DNA from 3 places in the Methylorubrum sp. POS3 genome. Region 1 is predicted to be linked to each of the others. Evidence: predicted binding sites of a transcription regulator. Region 1 holds the regulator's gene; each other region holds the start of a gene.
The links. The regulator PhoB, encoded in region 1, activates phosphate uptake and scavenging genes when phosphate is short. The targets are predictions, from matches to a motif close to TGTCATNNANCTGTCAT.
Positions count from the first base shown of each region.

Region 2: the regulator PhoB is predicted to act here: its motif matches at 1,449-1,465, upstream of OWC43_RS08970 (ceramide glucosyltransferase).
Region 3: the regulator PhoB is predicted to act here: its motif matches at 1,700-1,716, upstream of OWC43_RS14660 (Orn/Lys/Arg decarboxylase N-terminal domain-containing protein).

Region 1 covers NZ_JAPRBT010000001.1:4,334,727-4,338,673, forward strand. Annotated here, with positions in the region: gene pstA (phosphate ABC transporter permease PstA) at 1-299, shown strand, start outside; gene pstB (phosphate ABC transporter ATP-binding protein PstB) at 348-1,163, shown strand; gene phoU (phosphate signaling complex protein PhoU) at 1,229-1,942, shown strand; gene phoB (phosphate regulon transcriptional regulator PhoB) at 2,092-2,796, shown strand; gene OWC43_RS20050 (MAPEG family protein) at 2,951-3,349, opposite strand; gene OWC43_RS20055 (ParA family protein) at 3,593-3,947, shown strand, end outside.
Region 2 covers NZ_JAPRBT010000001.1:1,872,941-1,876,887, reverse strand. Annotated here, with positions in the region: gene OWC43_RS08980 (putative bifunctional diguanylate cyclase/phosphodiesterase) at 1-418, shown strand, start outside; gene OWC43_RS08975 (histone deacetylase) at 468-1,367, opposite strand; gene OWC43_RS08970 (ceramide glucosyltransferase) at 1,550-2,716, shown strand; gene OWC43_RS08965 (NAD(P)H-dependent glycerol-3-phosphate dehydrogenase) at 2,844-3,854, shown strand; gene OWC43_RS08960 (hypothetical protein) at 3,851-3,947, shown strand, end outside.
Region 3 covers NZ_JAPRBT010000001.1:3,170,561-3,174,507, forward strand. Annotated here, with positions in the region: gene OWC43_RS14660 (Orn/Lys/Arg decarboxylase N-terminal domain-containing protein) at 1-1,650, opposite strand, end outside; gene OWC43_RS14665 (DUF4440 domain-containing protein) at 2,067-2,435, opposite strand; gene rpmG (50S ribosomal protein L33) at 2,582-2,749, opposite strand; gene OWC43_RS14675 (YebC/PmpR family DNA-binding transcriptional regulator) at 3,017-3,763, shown strand.

The DNA.
Region 1 (3,947 bases):
GGGCGATCACCTGGCGGGCGGCCTCCGCGGGCATCGTCACCGGCATCATCCTGGCGCTTGCCCGCATCGCCGGCGAGACCGCCCCGCTGCTCTTCACCGCGCTCAACAACAATTCGTGGTTCAACGCCAATCTGCTCGGCGGCGTGCCGAACCTGCCGGTCATGATCTATCAGTTCGCCCTCTCGCCCTACCCGAACTGGCAGAGCCTTGCCTGGGCCGGGGCGCTGCTCATCACCGTCACCATCCTGGCCCTCTCCGTGACGGCCCGCTTCGTGATCAAGGAACAGCGGCAGCGCTGACCGTCGCGCGGCCTCAGTCCCGACCTCCTACCCCACGAGAGACCTCCGATGAGCGCCTCCCCCGCGATCCGCAGCCAGCTCGACGGCCGCAACCCGGCCGATCACGCCGCGGCGGTCCGCATCGCCGTCAAGGACCTGAACTTCTATTACGGCCAATTCCACGGCCTGAAGAACATCAACCTCGACTTCCGCGACCGGCAGGTCACCGCGCTGATCGGCCCCTCGGGCTGCGGAAAGTCGACGCTGCTGCGCACCTTCAACCGGATCTACAGCCTCTATCCAGAGCAGCGCGCAGAGGGTCAGATCCTGCTCGACGGGCAGAACGTCCTCGACCCCAAGATCGATCTCAACGAGCTGCGCTCGCGGGTCGGAATGGTCTTCCAGAAGCCGACGCCCTTCCCCATGTCGATCTACGACAATGTCGCGTTCGGCCTTCGGCTCTACGAGAAGCTGCCGAAGGCGGAACTCGACCAGCGCGTCGAGCAGTCGCTTCGGAAGGCCGCGCTGTGGGACGAGGTGAAGGACAAGCTCAAGCAGTCCGGCATGGGCCTTTCGGGCGGTCAGCAGCAGCGCCTCTGCATCGCCCGCACCGTGGCCCAGCGTCCGGAGGTCATCCTGTTCGACGAGCCGACCTCGGCCCTCGATCCGATCTCGACGGGCCGCATCGAGGAGCTGATCGAGCAATTGCGGTCCGAGTTCACGATCGTCATCGTGACGCACAACATGCAGCAGGCCGCGCGCATCTCACAGTTCACCGCCTTCATGTATCTCGGCGAGCTGATCGAGTTCGACGCGACCTCGAAGATCTTCATGAACCCGGCCAAGCGCCAGACGCAGGACTACATCACCGGCCGCTTCGGCTGACCGGCCCGCCCGCGCAACCCATCGACCAGGCGACGGGCGGCAACGCCCGACCGGAGAGTCCGAAGATGTCCGAACATATCGTCTCGTCCTACGACAACGACCTCGAAAACCTGCGCCGTTCCATCGCCGAGATGGGGGGCGTGGCCGAGAAGATGCTCTCGGAGGCCACGGAGGCGCTGGTGCGCCGGGATACCGCCCTCGCCCAGGCGGTGATCGCCGCCGACAAGCGCCTCGACGTGTTGCAGCGCGAGATCGAGGAGCGTTCGGTGCTGCTGATCGCCCGGCGCCAGCCCCTGGCCATCGACCTGCGCGAGACCATCTCCGGCATCCGCGTCGCCGCCGATCTGGAGCGGATCGGCGATCTCGCCAAGAACATCGCCAAGCGCGTCGTCGCGATCAGCGATCAGGCCCAGCCGCAGAAGATCGTGCTCGGCGTTCAGCACATGAGCGACCTCGTGCAGGAACAGCTCAAAGACGTCCTCGATGCCTATTCGAGCCGAGACACGACCGCCGCGCACGACGTGTGGGAGCGCGACGGTGCCATCGACGCGCTCTACAACTCGTTGTTCCGCGAACTCCTGACCTACATGATGGAGGATCCGCGCAACATCTCGTTCTGCACGCATCTGCTGTTCTGCGCCAAGAATGTCGAGCGCATCGGCGACCACACCACCAACGTCGCCGAAACCATCCATTATCTTGCCACCGGCGAGGCCCCCGCCGGTGAGCGACCCAAGAACGACGCGTCGAACTACGCGACGGTCGTGCCGGGCGCCTGAACCCGCGACCGGTTGGAATGTAGAATGAAGCAAGAATCGTCTTCGCAGGGCATGACCCTGCGGCGGGACTGGATTCCCGCGCGCCGCTCCGGCACCGTCACGGTGACGGACAAAGCCCGAGGCGACGCATGCGAATGGGTAGACGGGCGATGACGAGCGCGCGCATCCTGATCGTCGAGGACGAGGAATCACTGACCACGCTGCTGCGCTACAACCTCGAAGCCGAAGGTTTCGTGGTGGATGTCGCGAGCCGCGGCGAGGAGGCCGATCTTCGCCTGCACGAGACCACCCCCGATCTCGTGCTGCTCGATTGGATGGTGCCCGGCCTGTCGGGGATCGAGCTGTGCCGGCGTATCCGTGCCCGCCGCGAGACCGAACGGCTCCCGGTCATCATGCTCACGGCCCGCGGCGAGGAGGCCGACCGGGTGCGCGGCCTGTCGACCGGAGCCGACGATTACGTGGTCAAGCCGTTCTCTGTGCCGGAACTGCTCGCCCGGGTGCGCGCGCTCCTGCGCCGTTCCAAGCCCACCCACGTCGCCGACATGCTGACCGCCGGTGATATCGAGCTCGACCGGGTGAGCCATCGCATCCGCCGCCAGGGTCGCGAGATCCATCTCGGGCCGACCGAGTTCAAGCTGCTCGAATATCTCATGCAGAGCCCCGGCCGGGTCTTCTCGCGGGAGCAATTGCTCGACGGCGTGTGGGGCCACGACGTCTATATCGACGAGCGCACCGTCGACGTGCATGTCGGCCGCCTGCGCAAGGCGATCAACCGTCCGCGCCAGAGCGATCCGATTCGGACCGTGCGCGGGTCCGGCTACTCGTTCGACGAGATGTTCGCTGTCGCCGAGTAGGCCGGGTCGTCAGCCGTTCCTCTTTGGCCGTGGGCCAGCGATGGTCTGATCGCCACGCGTGGCTCAATTACAACGGTTCAGCTACCGCCGGGGTGCGTGACGAATATAGCAGGCTCGATCAGCCCAGCATGGCAGGGCCGAGACCGGGGGACGCTCAGGCGGTCCGCAGCAACAGCAGTATCGAAGCGATCGTCATGACCGCGAGCGTTGCCAGGATGCCGACGCCGCGGCAGGCGAACTGGCGCGGCGTGTTCGCGGCGGCGAACATGCCGATCGGGTGCAGGATTCGGGCGATCACCAGCACGATCAGGAGGCCGCGTACCCAACCCTGCGCGCCCCCACCCGCCTCGTAGAGGGCGATCAGCAGAAGGGTAATCGGCACGTATTCCATGAAATTGGCGTGGGAGCGGATGCGCCGCTGCAGGCTGTCCTGTCCACCATCGCCGAACAGCACATTACCCGTCAGCCGTCCACCGATCACCCAGCCGGACATCCCGGCATAGATCAGGCCGAGCAGGCCGGCATAGAAGGCGGTGGTGGCCGGAAAGATCACAGGCATCGGTCTCCGTCGCGATTCGGCCAAGGTGCCGATCACGGCACCAATCGGCACCGGTCTCAGTGGTTCCCCCCCACATACGCACGTCAACGTGTTGATCCGTGCCGGTCGCGGGGGGATGCCGCTGTGGATTGATCGAGATCGGTCGGGCTCTGCATCGCTTCGTGAAGACGAAGGCTGACATATGTCTGTCTTGCCTTGCGCCGATGTCGGCACCGAGAAACGTGGGAGGGCGCGTTCGTGAGCGGCAAGCTGATCGCGGTCGCCAACATGAAGGGCGGCGTCGGCAAGACGACGACGGTCGTGATGCTGGCCGAGGCGCTTGCCGCCGACGGGGCCCGGGTTCTCGTGGTCGATCTCGATCCGCAAGCCTCCGTCTCGGTCTGTCTCGCGGGCGACGACCTGCTGGCGCAGATGATCGGCCGCGGGCGGACGCTCGAGGCTTATCTCGCCCTCAAGCTCATTACCCGGCACAAGCCCGATCTGCGCGCCCGCATCCAGCCCGGCGTCAGCCTGACCATGCACAAGAACCGGCCGCTGGAACTCGCGCTCTTGCCCTCCGGTCCGCATCTGCGACTGGTCGAGCGGGAGATCC
Region 2 (3,947 bases), 2.5 Mb from region 1:
GACGATCTTCCTCGGAAGCACGCCGACGGTCATCGACAACCTGAACCGCCTGCGCGGCCTCGGCGTCCGCATCGCCCTCGACGATTTCGGCACCGGCTTCTCGTCCCTGAGCTACCTGACCCAGTTCCCGGTGGACAAGATCAAGATCGACCGTGCCTTCGTGCGCGACCTGATCAGCCGCCGCGAATGCCTGACCGTGATCGAGGCGATCATGGTCATCGCCCGCGATCTCGCCATCGACGTAACGGTGGAAGGGGTCGAGACGGTGCAGCAGGCCGATCTGCTGCGGCTCAAACACTGCAACAGCGCGCAGGGCTTCCTCTACAGCCCGGCACGGCCCGCCGGGGAGATCCCGCACCTCATCGAGGACATCCCGCACCGGTCCCGCGCGATGGTGCCGCGGGCCGACGCCGCCTGAGGGACGCTCCCCCGCCGGCGCCTTCGGACCTGCCGGCGATGGCCGCCTCTTATGGCGAGGCCTCGGCCATCGCCTCGAACACGAGGGCGTGGCGGGCCGCGATGGCGTCGACATCCTTGCCATAGCCGCCGCCGATCACCGCGCAGAGCGGGATGCCCCGCGACCGCGCGAGGCCGACGACGAAGCGGTCGCGGGCCGAAAGGCCGCCATCGGTGAGGTTCAGCCGGCCGAGGCGGTCCTCGGCATGCGGATCGACGCCGGCATTGTAGAAGATCAGATCGGGCGAGAAACCGTCGATCAACGGCGGCAGACGTGCCTCCAGCACCGCCAGATAATCCGCATCGCCGAGACCGTCGGGCAGGCCGATATCGAGGTCGCCCGGCACCTTGTCGGTCGGGTAATTCCGCTCGCAATGGACCGAGAGCGTGAACAGGTCGGGCTCGCGGGCGAGACAATCGGCGGTGCCATCGCCCTGATGCACGTCGAGATCGACGATCAGCGCCCGCCGGATCCGCCCCGCGCCCCGGAGCGCCAGGGCGGCCACCGCCACGTCGTTGAACACGCAGAAACCCCCTCCGCCCGCGCGCCGGGCGTGATGGCTGCCCCCCGCCGTGCTCCCCGCGAGCCCATGCTCCAGAGCGAGACGAGCGGCGCAGAGCGTGCCGCCGGACGACGCGCGGGAGCGGGCCACGACCGAGTCCGTGACCGGCAGGCCGATCGCCCGCTCGATCGCGGGCGGCACCCGCAGCGCCAGAACCGCCGCGACATAGGCCGGATCATGCGCACCGGCGAGCAGCGCCGCGTCGGCGGGCTCAGGGGTCACGAAGCCGTCCGGCACCAGCCCCCGCTCGCGGAGAAGCGCGGCGAGCCGACCGTATTTGCCCATCGGAAAGCGATGGCCCGCCGGCAGTTCGGCCTCGTAGGCCGGATGGAACACGATCGGCGGCAACGGCGATGGCTCGGGAATGGGCTCTGGCAACGATTCCGACAGGTTCTGACGGGTTCCGGCCTTCGAGCATGTCGGGGGCGGTGTCACACGCCTGATACGGCGGCCCTGCTACGGGCGTGAAGAGGGGCGCCGGAGCGCCCGATGCCGCATGCCCGCATTCCGGGCCTTTGGGAGACGCCCGCATGGCCGCATTGCCGGAGAGCGGCACGCTCGCCGTTTTCGTCCTCTGCGCAACCTTCGCCATCGTGCTCGTCAACCTCGCGAGCCTCGCGGTGGCGGCCGTGCGGATCGGACGGCGCGGCCGACCCTCGATCCTTCCCCCCGGCGTCCCCGTCTCGGTGGTACGACCGTTGCGGGGCATCGAGGCCTTCAGCGAGGAGACGCTGCGGGCGAGCTTCCGGCTCGATTATCCGGCCTACGAACTGATCTTCTGCGTGGCCGATGCCGCCGACCCGATTCTGCCGATGCTGGAACGGATGCGGGCGGACCATCCCCGGATCCCGTCGCGGCTGATCCTCGGCGACGAGCGCATCGGCGGCAATCCGAAGCTCAACAACTGCGTCCGCGGCTGGGAGGCGGCGCGCCACGACTGGGTAATCCTGGCGGATTCGAACGTGATGATGCCGGCCGACTACATCCAGCAGATGCAGGGGGCGTGGCGCAGCGATACCGGCCTCGTCTGCTCGACCCCGATCGGCGACCGGCCGGACGGGTTCTTCGCGCTCGTGGAATGCGCCTTTCTCAACACCCTGCAGGCGCGCTGGCAATATGCCGGCGAGGCCTTGGGCCTCGGCTTCGCCCAGGGCAAGAGCATGCTCTGGCACAAGCCGTTCCTGGAGGCACGGGGCGGCATCCGCGCCCTCAATGCCGAGATCGCCGAGGACGCGGCCGCCACCAAGCTCGTGCGCGCCGCCGGATGCCGGGTCCATCTCGTGGCCGCGCCGTTCCGCCAGCCGCTGGGGCGGCGCAGCCTCGGCGAGGTCTGGTCCCGGCAGGTGCGCTGGGCACGGCTGCGGCGCGTCACCTTTCCGCTATTCTTCGCTCCCGAGATCGTCATCGGTGCCCTGCTGCCCCTGACGCTCGCCGCCGTTGTCGTCGGCGGCACCGAAGCGAGCGCCCTCCTCGCGGGAGCGGGCGCGGTCTGGTACGGCGCCGAATACGGGCTCGCCGTCCGAACCGGCTGGCCCCGCTCACCCAGGCTCCTGCTCGCCTTCCTCGTGCGCGATGCCCTTCTGCCGGCGATCTGGGCGAGCGCCTGGGCCCGCACGGCGATCGTCTGGCGCGGCAACCCGATGGACATCCGCACCCGCACCCCCGCGCCGCTGGAGACGGGACCGAGCGCGGCCTGAGCCCGGTTCCGGGCAGACCTGCACCGATCGCGGCCGATCCCGATGGACAAGCCTGCCCGAACGCACATCTAGCTGGCGTGCCGGGTCGTCGCCGCGACGGCCCTTTCCGGAACAGGCGGAGCGCGGGATGGGTCAGGCAACGGAGAGGGCGCAGGGCGTCGCCGTCATCGGCGGCGGGGCCTGGGGCACGGCGCTCGCCAACGCCGCCGCCACCGCCGGGCACCCCGTCACCCTGTGGATGCGCGACGGGGCGGCCGCCGCGCGGATGCAGGCGAGCCGCATCAACGAGCGCTACCTGCCGGAGATCGGCCTGCATGAGCGGGTGCGGGCGACCGCCGATACGGGCACGCTCGTCGAGGCCGGCACCGTGCTCCTCGTCGTGCCGGCCCAGACCCTGCGGGGCGTGCTCGGGGGATTGGCGCCCGCCTTCCGCCCCGACGCGCCCCTCGTGCTCTGCGCCAAGGGAATCGAGCGCGACAGCGACAGCTTCATGAGCGCGGTCGCCGCCGAAATGGTCGGGCCGGAGCGTCCGGTCGCGGTGCTGTCGGGCCCGAGCTTCGCCGTCGATGTGGCCCGTGGTCTTCCCACCGCCGTGACGCTGGCCTGCACCGACGGGCGCGAGGCGGCGCGCCTGTCCGGCCTGCTCTCGGGACCGGCCTTCCGGCTCTATCATACCGACGATGTCCGCGGCGTGGAGATCGGCGGCGCGGGCAAGAACGTGCTCGCCATCGCCTCCGGCATCGTCGCCGGCCGGGGGCTCGGCGAGAGCGCCCGCGCGGCGCTGATCGCCCGCGCCTTCGCCGAGCTGATGCGGTTCGCCCGCGCCTATGGGGGACGGGCCGAGACGCTGATGGGCCTGTCGGGACTGGGCGACCTCGTGCTGACCGCATCCTCGTCCCAATCGCGCAACTTCGCCTTCGGCGAGCGTCTCGGCCGGGGCGCGGGCCCGCAGGAGGCCGCCGGCGGAAAGCTTGCGGAAGGCGCCTTCACCGCCGCCGCGCTGGTCGGCCTCGCCCGCGCCCGCGAGGTCGAGATGCCGGTGGCCGAGGCGGTGGCGGCGGTGGTCGCGGGCGACCTCACGGTCGATGCCGCCATGAGCCGCCTGCTCTCGCGCCCCCTCAAGGGAGAGGTGGAATGAGCGGCCCGCTCCACGCCTTCCTCGCCGGCACCGGCCGCGACGGCGCGGGCCGCCGCCTCGCCGACGTGCTCGCCTTCGGCGATGCCCGCATCG
Region 3 (3,947 bases), 1.2 Mb from region 1:
CGGCGCCGCGCCGTCCCGCCCCAGGGGGCCGACATGGGTGAAGCCGTGCCACGCCGCGCCCGGCGTCAGCTCCCAGTAGCGGGCATCCGCCGCGAGGAGGTCGGTCGGAACCGATTCCCAGGGCGTCACGGTGCCGTCGGGGCCGGTCACGACATCGGGCACGAAGGGGTCGAAGAACCAGCGCCGCTTCGGATCGGCCTCGCGCTCCTCGAACTCCTTGCGGATGGCCCGCGCCTTCTTGCGCCACTCGATGCCGAGCCGGATCGTGTCGTCCCACAGGACGACGCCGGAGCGGCCCTTCATCATCTGCGCGCCGACATCGAGCGAGGCGAAGATCGGATAGAACGGCGAGGTCGAGGCGTGGACGAGGAAGCTCTCGTTGAGGCGCTTGTGCTCGACGCGGCGGGTCTGGCCGCGGATATGGCCGTCGCGGGTATGGATCTGCGAGGCCTGGGAGAAGCTCGCCAGCTGCTTGTGGGTCGATTGCGTCGCGATGATGCCCGGCGAGGTCTCGTCGAGCCCGGTCAGGCCCATGGCGAAGCGGCGGGCATAGAGCGGGTGGAATTTCATGAAGCCCGCCCAGGCTTCGTCGAACAGGATGTAGTCGCACAGGTGGCCGATCCGCTCCACGAGCGCCTGGGCGTCGTAGATCGTGCCGTCATAGGTGCATTGCTCGATGACGGCGCAGCGGAACGGGCGCTCCTTCCGCCACGCCTCCTTGTCCTTCACCAGCGGGTTGGTGCGGATCTTTTCGCGGATCCGGTCCTCGTCCAAGGCCTCGTGGTAGATCGGGCCGATCAGTCCGTAGGCATTCCGGTCCGTTTCCAGAAAAATCGGGATGCCGCCGGCGAGCAGCAGGGCGCCGTGATGGGCGGCCTTGTGGTTGTTGCGGTCGAACAGGACGAGGTCGTCCTCGGCCACCAGCGAGCCCAACACGACCTTGTTCGAAGCCGAGGTGCCGTTGAGGACGAAGTAGGTCTTTTCAGCCCCGAAGATCTGGGCGGCCTCCTTCTGCGCCTTCAGCGCCGGGCCCTCGTGGGTCAACAGATCGCCGAGATCGAGGACGGAGTTGTCCAGATCATCGCGGAAAATCGCTTCCCCGAGATGCTCCACGAAGATGCGACCGATGGGGGAGCGATTGTAAAAAATGCCGCCGTTATGGCCGGGGCAGGTCCAGAGCTGGTTGCCCTCCTCGGCATAATCGACCAGCGCGCCGAAGAACGGCGTCTTCAGCGTGTCGGCGTATTGCGTGACGCGGGAAACGAGGCCGCGGGCGATGAATTCGGGGGTCTCTTCCGCCAGGAAGATGTAGCCGTCGATGAAGTCGAGCAGCTCGACCGGGATGTCCTCTAGCCGCTTGCGGCGGACCATGATGACGATCGGCATCTCCAGGCCGCGCTTGCGCATCATGTCGATGAGGGCGGCGGCCTTGCCCTCGAGGCCACGCTTGCCCCAATCGACCACGAGGCAGCCGACCGCGGAATCGGTCTGGACGGCGATGGCCGCGTCCTCGACCCGCCGCGCCCGCACCACCTCGAAGCCGCGCTGCTCGACCGCCGCCACGATCTGATCGACCCGCGCGCCTTCGAGATCGCCGGCTTCGAAGTGGGGCGTGCACATCAGCACGGTGAAACGGCGGTGAAAATCCATGGACCGTGCTCTCCTCGCAGGGGTCTGACCCTGCCTTTCCGGCCCATCCGCGACGATTCGATGACAGCCCGACCATCTCCGTAGCCGGCTGCGTCGGGCGTCATGTCACAGAAACGGGCCGGGACCGGTCGGTCGCTCCCGATTCCGGCGTCGGCGCCCCTTGGGGCAGTCTTCGGGGCCGGTCAATCGCGGCGGGGGCCGAACGGCGTTGCGCGCGGAAGCGACGCAATCCCGGCGGCGAGCAGGCCCGCGCCGAGGCTGGTCTCGAACGGAGACGCGTCGCCGACCCGCTCAAGAGCGGTGCCGGCGGACGTGATCGTCACGTCGACGAGGAGGGGAAGCAGGATGGCCGGCAGAGGTTCATGCCGGCGAGCCCTGGGGCCGTTCGCTTGCGCGGGCGTGATGGACGGCCGCGCTCAACCCTCCTGCGAGGGAATCGCGAGGCGCGGCGTTTGCTGATGTTGCACCACGCGCCATTCTTCGTGCGACAGGCGACGATAGGTCGAGGTGCAATGCGCCTCGTAGGTCTCGCCGTCGCGGGAGGCCTTCACGCCGTAAGCGATGACGATCAAGCCTTCCTGCGGACGGGCGATCCGGCCGTCCTCGATGACGACATCCGTCCAGCGCGGCGTATCGGCCACCGCCTCGATCGCCTGGGCGCCGCCGAGCACGTAGGGCGGATGCGGCAGGGCCATCAGGCATTCGTCGTCGACGAGCTCGCGGTAGCGGTCGGCACCGCCCTCCCACAGGCTCTTCTCGAACGACCAGACACGATCATCGTCCACGGCACTCTCCCGATCCGGCGGCGTCACGAGAGAAGACGCATCCCCACCGATCGTTCCGGCTGCGGCGATCCGACTGAGAACGCGAAAAGCCGCCCTGGTGACAGGGCGGCTTTCCGAAAAGCGCTCTGATCGCGTAAGCGAGAAGCTTACTTGATCTTGGCTTCCTTGAACTCGACGTGCTTGCGGGCGACCGGGTCATACTTCTTCATGACCATCTTCTCGGTCTGCGTGCGCGAGTTCTTCTTGGTGACGTAGAAGTAGCCCGTGTCGGCGGTCGAGACGAGGCGAATCTTGACGGTGACGGCCTTGGCCATGGCTGGCGCTCCAGATCGGGTTGTCGGACACGATTCGCGACCGTGACGGCGCCGACGCGAAACGCAAAAGGCCGGGAAGCCCCGGCCGAATTCCGTGGGGTGAATGCCCGACGGACCGGGCTTCGTCAAGCCGATGCGTTGATTCGAGGCAGGCGCGCGGCCTATAAGCGGCGCCTCCGACACATCACCGCCACATCCCCCGCGCGGCGTCGAGGATCCCGACCGACGGGAGCCCTCCGCCCGGGGCGAACAAGAAAAGGTCACGCCATGGCCGGCCATTCCCAGTTCAAGAACATCATGCACCGCAAGGGCCGCGTCGACGCGGTCCGCTCGAAGCTGTTCAGCAAGCTCGCCCGCGAAATCACCGTCGCGGTCAAGCTCGGCACGCCCGATCCGGCGATGAACCCGCGTCTGCGCGCCGCCGTGCTCGCGGCGCGGGCCGAGAACATGCCCAAGGACAATATCGAGCGCGCCATCAAGAAGGCGACCGGGGGCGAGGGCGAGAACTACGAGGAGATCCGCTACGAGGGCTACGGCCCCGGCGGCGCCGCGCTGATCGTCGAGGCGCAGACCGACAACCGCAACCGCACCGCCAGCGACGTGCGTTCGGCCTTCACCAAGTCCGGCGGCAGCCTCGCCGAGACCGGTGCCGTGGCCTTCATGTTCGACCGGGTCGGCGTGATCGCCTTCGCGCCGGACGTGGCCGATGCCGACACGATGCTGGAAGCCGCCATCGAGGCGGGGGCCGACGACGTGCGCTCGGATGCCGACGGTCACGAGGTCACCTGCGCCCAGGACGCCTATGGCGAGGTCTCCAAGGCGCTCGAGGCCCGCTTCGGCGAGCCCCGCCGCACCGGCCTCATCTGGAAGGCGCAGAACACCGTCGATGTCGATGACGAGACCGGCGAGAAGCTGATCCGCCTCGTCGAGGTGATCGAGGATCAGGACGACGTGCAGAACGTCTACGTCAACTTCGCCCTGTCCGAGGCGCTGATGGAGAAGATGAGCGCCTGATCGCTTCCGCCGGCCCGGTGCTCGGACGCGTCCGTGCCGGTGTTCCTGAGCCTCGTATCGATCACGAGCCCTACGCGGTTCGTGGCCTTGGATGCCGGGCGGGGATGACCGGCGCTGTCCTCCCGCCGGGGCCGCATCGGTTCAAACCGGATCGTGCACAATTTGTCGCGCATCGGTGTGACGA